Regions from separate parts of the Duganella sp. 3397 genome, predicted to be linked through region 1. Evidence: predicted binding sites of a transcription regulator. Region 1 holds the regulator's gene; the other holds the start of a gene.
The links. The regulator FNR, encoded in region 1, switches genes on or off when oxygen is low (the NO sensors DNR and NnrR bind a similar motif). The targets are predictions, from matches to a motif close to TTGATNNNNATCAA.
Positions count from the first base shown of each region.

Region 2: a site for FNR is predicted at 2,661-2,674, ahead of cydD (thiol reductant ABC exporter subunit CydD). Genes of this name have one in related genera too.

Region 1 covers NZ_JAVDVB010000001.1:260,602-265,325, forward strand. Annotated here, with positions in the region: gene ccoP (cytochrome-c oxidase, cbb3-type subunit III) at 1-148, shown strand, start outside; gene ccoG (cytochrome c oxidase accessory protein CcoG) at 145-1,530, shown strand; gene J2X54_RS01150 (FixH family protein) at 1,541-2,050, shown strand; gene fnr (fumarate/nitrate reduction transcriptional regulator Fnr) at 2,126-2,884, opposite strand; gene J2X54_RS01160 (putative peptide maturation dehydrogenase) at 3,040-4,224, shown strand; gene J2X54_RS01165 (NHLP-related RiPP peptide) at 4,240-4,512, opposite strand; gene J2X54_RS01170 (response regulator) at 4,591-4,724, opposite strand, start outside.
Region 2 covers NZ_JAVDVB010000005.1:445,249-449,972, reverse strand. Annotated here, with positions in the region: gene J2X54_RS18455 (ATP-binding cassette domain-containing protein) at 1-812, opposite strand, end outside; gene cydD (thiol reductant ABC exporter subunit CydD) at 809-2,587, opposite strand; gene J2X54_RS18445 (GbsR/MarR family transcriptional regulator) at 2,698-3,291, shown strand; gene J2X54_RS18440 (helix-turn-helix domain-containing protein) at 3,296-3,901, opposite strand; gene J2X54_RS18435 (FAD-dependent oxidoreductase) at 4,007-4,724, shown strand, end outside.

The DNA.
Region 1 (4,724 bases):
CCACGGCCGCAACGCCACCATGCCGGCGTTCGGCGACTTCCTCGGCGACGCCAAGGTGCACGTGCTGGCCGCGTACATCTGGAGCTTGTCCAATGATGTCAGTCAGCCCTTGCCTGCACCTGCCGCGCCAGCGGAACCGGCAAAATGAGTGCGCCCGAGACCCAGGTCGTCAAGATGTATGCGGCGCGCGAGGAAATCTACCCGCGCGAAACGTCGGGCCGCTACGCCCGCCTGCGCTGGCTGTTCGCCTGGCTGACGCAGTTGGCGTTCTACGGCACGCCGTGGCTGCAATGGAACGACCGCCAGGCGCTGCTGTTCGACCTGACCACGCGCAAGTTCTACATCTTCGGCATGGTCTTGTGGCCCCAGGATTTCATTTATCTGGCGGTGCTGCTGATCATCAGCGCCTACTTGCTGTTCCTGGCCACGGCCGTGGCCGGACGCGTGTGGTGCGGCTTCACCTGTCCGCAAACGGTGTATACCGAAATTTTTCTCTGGATCGAGCGCAAGATCGAGGGCAAGCGCAGCGCGCGCATGTTGCTCGACCGCCAGCCGTGGTCAGCCAACAAGCTCGGTAGAAAGACCGCCAAGCACCTGGCCTGGGGCGCGGTCGCCCTGTGGACCGGTTTTACCTTTGTCGGCTACTTCACGCCAATCCGCGATCTGATGGTCGAGGTGCAAACCTTCGACTTCGGACCGTGGGAATGGTTCTGGGTGCTGTTCTATGCGTTTGCCACCTACGGCAACGCCGGCTGGATGCGCGAACAGGTGTGCAAGTACATGTGCCCGTACGCCCGCTTCCAGAGCTCGATGTTCGACCGCGACACCCTGGTCATCACCTACGATGCCAAGCGCGGCGAGCCACGCGGCCCGCGCCACAAGCAGGCAGCCAATACCGGCGGCGCCTGCATCGACTGTTCGCTGTGCGTGCAGGTGTGCCCCACCGGCATCGACATCCGCAACGGCCTGCAATACGAGTGCATCGGCTGCGCCGCCTGCGTGGATGCGTGCAACGGCGTGATGGACAAGATCGATGCACCGCACGGCCTGATCCGCTACGCCACCGAACGCGCACTGGACGAACACCTGACGCCCACCGAGATCCGCCGCCGCACCTGGCGCCCCCGGGTGCGCATCTACACCGCCGTCCTGCTGCTGATCGTGACCGGCGCCAGTACCGCCCTGTACCTGCGCGTGCCCCTCAAGATGGACGTGATCCGCGACCGCGGCGCCATGGGCCGCGAAGTGGAAGACGGCATGATCGAAAACGTCTACCGGCTGCAGATCATGAATACCACCGAACGCGCCCATACGTACCGCATCAGCGTCGCCGGCATCGAGTCGCTGGCCCTGGTCACGCCAGATACGGTGCGGCTCGATGCGACCGAAACGCGCGGCGTGCCGATTCGCCTGCGCACCGCGCACGGCGCCGCCCAGCCGGGCTCGAACAGGATCGAAGTGGCGCTCACGGCTGTCGATGACCCGGCGCTGCACGTCAACGAAACTGCGGTCTTCATCGTCCCCCGCTAGGAGTATTCATATGCACCATCTACACAGCACCGTCACCCCGTGGTACCAGCAACGCTGGCCGTGGTTGCTGATGCTGGGCCCGGCCATCGTGGTGGCCGGCAGCGCGTTTACCGCTTACCTGGCGTTCTCCACGCCCGACCCGGTGGTGGTCGGCGACTATTACAAGCAGGGCAAGGCCATCAACCAGGACCTGACGCGCGACCGCGTGGCCAGCGCCATGGGCCTGTCGATGACGCTGACCTACGACGCCAGCCGCAGCGTGCTGTCGGGGCAAGTACAACGCTTGCACGGCGGCGGCATGACCGAGCCCATGCGGCTAAGACTTTCACACGCAACCTTGCCCGACAAGGACATCGAAGCGACGCTGCAACCCGATACGGCGGGCCGCTTCGAGGCGCCGCTGGCCATGCTCGAGCGCAGCCGCTGGGTGGTGCTGGTGGAAGGAGAAAAACGCGACTGGCGCCTGGCGGGCGCGTGGGTGTGGCCGAAGGAGCGTGGTGTAGCGCTGGTAGCCGATTAAGCAGCCGCTACCCCGCACAGCCAACCGGGGTCGGACCCCGTACGGGGTCCGACCCCATCGGTTCAGGGGGTGGGATCAACCGCAAGTCTGCGTACCGGCCGTAATCGCCTTGAGCGTGTGCGGCTCGAGCAGTTCGATCTCGCGGTTGCTCACCTTGACCAGCCCTTCCTTCTTGAACTTCGACAGCAGGCGGCTGATGCTCTCGATGGTCAGGCCCAGGTAGTTGCCGATTTCCTCGCGCGACATGCGCAGCTGGAAGGCGTTGGGCGAATAGCCGCGTGCTTCGTAGCGCGACGACAGGTTGACCAGGAAGGCGGCGAAGCGCTGCGTCGCCTGCATATTGCCCAATAAAAGCATCACGCTTTGTTCGCGCGTGATTTCCTGGCTCATCATGCGGTGGAAGTGGCGCAGCAGCGTGGGCATTTCGGCCAGCAGCTGCTGCAGGGTGGCGAACGGAATTTCGCACACTTCGCTGTCTTCCAGCGCCACCGCCGTGCAATGGTGCAGGTCGGTGCTGATGGCGTCCATGCCCAGCAGCTCGCCGGCCATCTGGAAGCCGGTGATCTGCTCGGCGCCTTCGCGGTTGACCTGGTAGGTCTTGAAGTGGCCGAGGCGGATCGCGTACAGGTTCTGGAACGGATCGCCTATGCGGAACAGAGTATTGCCGCGCGCGACCTTGCGGCGGCGGCCGATAATCTGGTCGAGCCGCTCCATGTCTTCGTTGCCCAGTCCCATGGGCAGGCACAGCTGGTGCATGCTGCACGTGGCGCAGCTGGCCTTGAGGATGTCGATTGTGGCGCCGGGCAGCACCAGCGACGGCAGGTCTTTGATCATGACCGACAGTGTAGACCATCTCCCATGCTTTTTGGTCGATGCCGCACCGGCGCCATCGGGTATTGCGGCGCATCCGCCACTTCCCCGCAGCTGGCCGATGCGCTAGACTCATCCTGGTTATTGCCGATTTCTTAACTTGAGCAGAGATAAAGACCATGAACCTCCGCCGTTGCGCCGTGTTGTACCTGGAACCCCGCGAAGAACTGGACATCGACTGGGCCGCGCTGTTTGCCGGTACCAGCACCCTGGCGGCCAGCACCCGCTGGCTGGCGCTGGCGCCGCACCTGGACCGCGAGATCGAGGTCGATGCGGCCGACCTGGCCGCGCTGGCCGCAGTCGGTTCATCGGTGTGGACCGCGCACGCGGACCTGGCGCAGCGCCATGGCGCGGCAGTGGTGGACCGGCTGCTCGCCCACGGCCTGCTGCTGGCCGAGGACGCGGCGCCCGATTCGGCGCCGGGCGCCCTGCGCGCACGCGACGACACCTTGCGCACGCTGCACTGGCGGCCGCTGGCGGCACTGGCGCATACCTTCTCGCGCTGGCACGACGTGCGCAGCGATACCGGCATGGAAGCGCCCAGTTTCGACGAGCTGCTCGAGCGCCACGGCAACCCGCCGCCGCCGGTGCAGCAGGTGGCAAGCATCGGCGCAGCGGTGGCGCTGCCGGCTCCCACCGGTTTCCTCGACGAGGTGCTGCTGCGCCGCTACACGGGCCGCAATTACGACACCAGCGCCAGCCTGCCGCTGGCGGTGGCGGCGCGCCTGTTGCAGCGCACGTTCGGCGCCCAGGAAGTGCGCCACATCGGCCCGCACGCCAACGTGCTGAAAAAGACCAGTCCGTCGGGCGGCGGCCTGCATCCGGTCGAAGCGTTCGTGCTGGTACAGCGGGTGGACGGCCTGGCGCCGGGCTTGTACCACTACCATCCGGTCGACAATACGCTGCAGCCGCTGCGCGCCACCACGCCGGACCAGGCGGCGGCGCTGGCGCTGCAAATGGTGGCGGACCAGTACTGGCTGGCCGGCGCGGCCATGCAGGTGGTGATGGTGGGCCGGGTGGAGCGCTCGTTCTGGAAGTACCGCAATCACCAGAAGGCGTACCGCGCCATGTCGCTCGACGCCGGCCACCTGTCGCAGACGTTTTACCTGCTGGCGACCGAAGCGGGCTTGCCGGCGTTTATCACCGCCGCCATCAACGACATCGATATCGAAACCATGCTGGAGCTCGACCACCTGCGCCACGCGGTGATCGCCGTGTGCGGCTGCGGCGTGGCCGCGAGCGGTGAGCGCGAGATGGTGGAACTGCGCTATGGAGAGACCGGCCTCGGCCAGGTGGCAGAGTAGCCGGTCAGGGTTGGATCAGGAGGCCAGGCGCGCCACCGAGACACCGGACAACATGAACAGCACCATGCCGTTCTCGCCGATCTGCTTGCTTGCCAAGGCGGCATGGTCGGCGGCGGCCGCATCCTTGGACGGCAGGCGGCGCGCGGCCGGCACCTTGGCCGGATCGAGTTCGATCCCGAGCGTGCCCAACGCGCGGATGGGGTCGTTCTGCATGCGGTCGCGGAAACCATCGTCGGTGGCCAGTTTGGCGAGCATGGTGTTGAGTTGATCGAAATTCTGTTTAATCATTGTGTACTCCCTCAGGGTGGATAAAAACAATGTGCTGCCAGGCTATGCTACGCCCAGCTTGGCGAATTCACAACGTCTTTAACGATCGTCAGGGTCCCCCGCGCGGGCCGCATCGAGCACCGTCGCCAGTGCCGTGCCGAATGCTGCCAGCGCAGGGGCGGCCTGGTCCGGGTCGCTGCGCAGTTGCTGCTCGAGGACGTCGCTGCAGCGGT
Region 2 (4,724 bases), on a different contig from region 1:
GCCGAGGCCAGCAGCACCGCCGCCAGGGTGGCGCTGCCGGCGATGCCGAATGCGGCGCCGGCGCGAGTGTCGCGCAGCATCAAGGCCAGGTCGGCCCGGGCCAGCGCCTGGTCGGTGCGGGCCAGCGCCTGGCACTGGGCGTACAGGCGTCCGGCCATCGCCAGCTCGGTCTGGCCGGCCACCAGGTCGATGGCGCGGGCGCGCAGCGCTTCCACCGCGCGCGAGCGGGCCACGCCGGGACGGATTGCGCTCTTGAGCAGTAGCGCGGTGATCGCGCTGCCGCACACCAGCAGCCACAGGCCCAGCACCATGCCCAGCTGCCACTGCATCAAGCCGAGCGCCACGCCGGCCAGCGCCGCTGCGCTCAATGCGGTAGCGGCGGGTACCAGCAGGCGCAGGTAGAGCGACTCGAGCGCATCGATGTCGGCAGTGAGGCGGAACAGCAACTTGGCAGGGCTGCGCAGCAGGCGGCTGGCGGCATCGGGCCGCGACCAGCCGCGGAACAGCCGCACCCGCAATTGGGCCAACGCGCCGAAGGTCGCGTCGTGCGTGACCAGCCGTTCGGCGTAACGGGTACCGGTACGGCCCAGCGCCAGCAGGCGGATGCCGGCCGATGGGGCGAACACATCGAACATGAAGGCGGTCGAGGCGCTCATGCCGGCAATCGCCGTGGCGGTGATGAACCAGCCGGACAGGCCAAGCAAGGCCATGCCGCCCAGCGTGGTCAACGCCGCCAGCGCGGCGCCCAGCAGCAGGCGCCTCGGTTCCGCCAGTAGCAGCTGGCGCAGCGCGGTGTGTGGGGCGGCCTTCATGCAATACTCCTTTGCGGCGTGGTGCGCGCGGACAGGTCGATGGCGCGGTGCAGACGCGCGGCCAGTACCGGGTCGTGGGTGGCGACCAGCAGGGTCTTGCCCCTGGCCAGCGCCAGCAGGGCGTCGGTCACGCGGGCGGCGGTTTCGCTGTCGAGATGCGCGGTCGGTTCGTCCACCAGCAGCAGGTCGGCGTGCGGCCACACGACCACTCGCGCCAGTGCCAGGCGCACGGCTTCGCCCCCGGACAGGCCGTGGCCGCCGTCGGCCAGCATCACGCCGGGCTGCGCTTGCCCCACGGCGCCCAGTTCGGCCAGGTGCAACGCATCGGAGACCGCCAGGCTGGCATCGACCGGACGACCGAGAGTGATATTGTCTGACACCGAGGCGTTGAAGACGTGCGGGCGCTGCCCCATCCAGGCCATGCGCCGGCGCAGCGTGGCGGCGCTTTGCTCGGCCAGCTCCACGCCGCCGATGCGGATGGCGCCGCCGTCCGTCGGCAGCAGGCCCGCGAGCAGCGCCAGCAAAGTGGTCTTGCCGGCGCCGCTCGCGCCCAGCAGGGCCACGTGTTCGCCGGGGCGCACGGTGAGGGAAAAGCCATCGAACAGCGCTTGCTCGCCGGCGTGGGCGAACTGCAGGGAGCAGACCTCGACTGCTGGCGCCGACCTTGCTGGAAGACCGTTGATCGCGGTGCGCGCAGATTGGCTGGCCGCGCCCGAGCCGGCGCGCGCACCAGTGCCGACAGCGGTGCCGACAGCGGCGCTAACGGTGTCGCTAACGGCGGCGGCTGCGCCGTTGGCGTCCCCGATCAGCATCACGCCATCGGCCGCCAGGTCGCGCAAGCCGGCCAGCCCCGCCTCCCCGGCCGCCTTGTCATGCCACACCGCAGCCAGCTCGCGCAGCGGTTCGAAAAACGCCGGCGCCAGCAGCAGGATGAACAGCCCCTGGGCCAGCGTCAGCTGTGCACCCCAGGCGCCGACGTCCAGGGTGCCCAGCAGCGAAAAGCCGATATACACGGCCACCATCGCCACGCCCAGCGCCGAGAACAGCTCCAGCACCGCCGACGACAAAAACGCAATGCGCAGCACGGCCATGGTGCGGCGGCGCAGCGACTGCGCGGTATCGCCCAGGCGGGTGGCGGTGGCGTCCACCGCGTCCAGCGCGCGCAAGGTCGCCAGGCCGCGCAGGCGGTCGAGCAGGAAGGCGTTCATGCCGCCCAGCTCCACCATGTGGGCGCGACTGGCCGCTTGTGCGCCCATGCCCACCAGCGCCATGAACACCGGTATCAGGGGCGCTGCCACCAGCAGCACCAGCGCAGCGATCCACGACAACGGCGCGATGGCGGCCAGGATCGCCAGCGGCGCCAGCACGGCCTTCCAGCGCGCGGGCTGGAAGCGCACCAGGTAAGGCACCACGGCTTCGGCCTGCTCGGCCAGTACGCTGGCGGCCTGCCCCGACCGGGCGCGGTCGCGGTCCAGCGGCGAACGGCGCGCCAGCGCTGCGATTGCGCCAGCGCGCAGCGCCGACAAATGGCTGCGCGCCGCAGCGTACATCGTGCGCGCGCCCCAGGCCTCGGCCAGCGCGCGCAGCACGCCCAGCACCAGGATGACCGCTGCCGGCAGCAGCGCGGCACGCCAGCCAGTACCTGCCACCATGCCCTGTACCGCCCATGCCAGCAGCGCCGCCTGCGGCAACCACGCGAGGGCGGCGGCGCCCTGCACCATCGCGGGCAGGCGGGGAACGACGAACACCGGCGGGGAAACACTTGCGGAAGACATGATAAACATCCTGTAATTACTGAGTTTTCAGAAATTCTTGTAAATTCGATTTTTAGTATAATACGCCGAAACGATGATGTACATCACTTTTAAACACGGAGACGTCCACCATGCCCAATACCCCAGCCGCACCGACGCCAAACAACTTCCAGATGACGCCACTGGCCCAGGGCTTCATCAGCCACTTCGGCGAGATGGGCAGCCGCTGGGGATTCAACCGCACGGTGGGACAGGTGTATGCGCTGCTGTTCGTGTCCGAGCAGCCGCTGCACGCGGACGAAATCGCCGAGCACCTGGCGTTCTCGCGGTCGAACGTGAGCATCGGTCTGAAGGAATTGCAAGGCTGGGGCTTGATACGGCAGACGCGCCTGCCGGGCGACCGGCGCGAGTATTTTTCATCGCTGGGCGATGTCTGGCAGATTTTCAAGGTGGTGGCGGCCGAGCGGCGCCGGCGCGAAGTGGCGCCCACGCTGACCGTGTTGCGCGAATCGCTCATGGCGCCGGCGGACGAGCCTGGCGACCGCTACGCCCAGCAGCGCATGCGCGAGATGTACGAACTGGTGGACCTGGCCAACACCTGGTTCGAGGAGATGCAGCACCTGTCGCCCGAGTCACTGGCGCAGCTGATGAAGATGGGCGCCAAGGTGCAAAAGCTCCTCAGCACCAAGGACCGCCTGCTGGGCGGTAAGGCCAAATCCTCCTGAACTACTAGCGGAAGCCTTCGAAAGCCACCTTCAGCATGTGGCGCACAATGTCGTCGTTGGACATCTTGCTGTACTTTTGCAGGTACTCCACCGCCGGATCACAGGTGCGCGCGTAGTAGCTGAACAGGATCACGTCGGTGGGCAGGTCGCGGCTCAGCAGCCCCTGCTCCTGCGCCTGTTCCACCATGGCCTCGAGCTGGCGATTGAGTTTCCTCACGCGCAGCATGTACTTCAGATTACGCATCAACATCTCGCGCACGTGGGCGCTGGTCGAGGGCAGAAACGGCAGGCCGCCGTCCAGGCGCACCCGCAGCGCCCACTCGAGCAGCGCCGATAATTTTTGCAGCGGACCGAGGTTGGCGTCCAGCGCCACCACGTAATCGAGCGCGCCTTCCAGCAGGCGTATCAACGCCTCCCCTACCAGCTCCTCCTTCGACTTGAAGTGCTTGTACAGGCTCGGCTTGGAGATGCCGACCGCGCCCGCGATGTCGTCCATGGTCATCAAGTCGTAGCCCTTGTTGCTCAGCACCACCGTCGTGACATCGAGAATGGCCTGCTCGCGCAGCTTAAATGCCTGATTTTTAAAGCTTATTTTCGGAAAGATACTCATGAGTTAAATTTCGCTACTAATCAGTAGCGTTTATGATTGATTGGTAGTAATATTATCACGCAGGTAGAAACACGGTCGCGATATTGACAACAATCATATACATACATGACTCCAACACGCCAACGCATCGCCGTCATCGGCGCCGGTATATCCGGCCTGGGCAGCGCCTATTTTCTCAACCGCCAGCACGACGTGGTGCTGTTCGAAGCGGGCGGCTACCTCGGTGGCCACAGCAACACGGTGGACGTCACGCTCGAGGGCCGCACCTGCGGCGTCGATACCGGCTTCCTGGTTTTCAATGAGCGCACCTACCCCAACCTGATCGCCCTGTTCGAGGAACTGGGCGTGGCCAGCATCGCCAGCGACATGTCGTTCGGCGTGTCGATGGACGATGGCGCCATGGAGTGGGCGGGCACCAGTCTCGACACCGTGTTCGCCCAGCGCGCGCACCTGTTGTCGCCATCGTTCCTCGGCATGATCAAGGACATCCTGCACTTCAACCGCCATGCCGACGCCTACCTGGCGCAGTGCCTGCAAACCCCGGTCACGCTTGGTGCGCTGCTGCGGCAGCATGGCTATGGCGAGCGTTTTCGCGAAGCCTACATGCTGCCGATGGCCGCCGCCATCTGGTCCAGTTCACCGCGCGACATCCTCGATTTTCCGGCCGCGACCTTTCTGCGCTTTTGCCTGAACCACGGCCTGCTGCAAGTAAACGACCGCCCGCAATGGCGCACTGTGGCCGGCGGCTCGCGCAACTACGTGGCCAAGATGGCCGCCACCCTGCCCGAGCGCCGCGTGGCCAGTGCGGTGGCCGGGGTGAGGC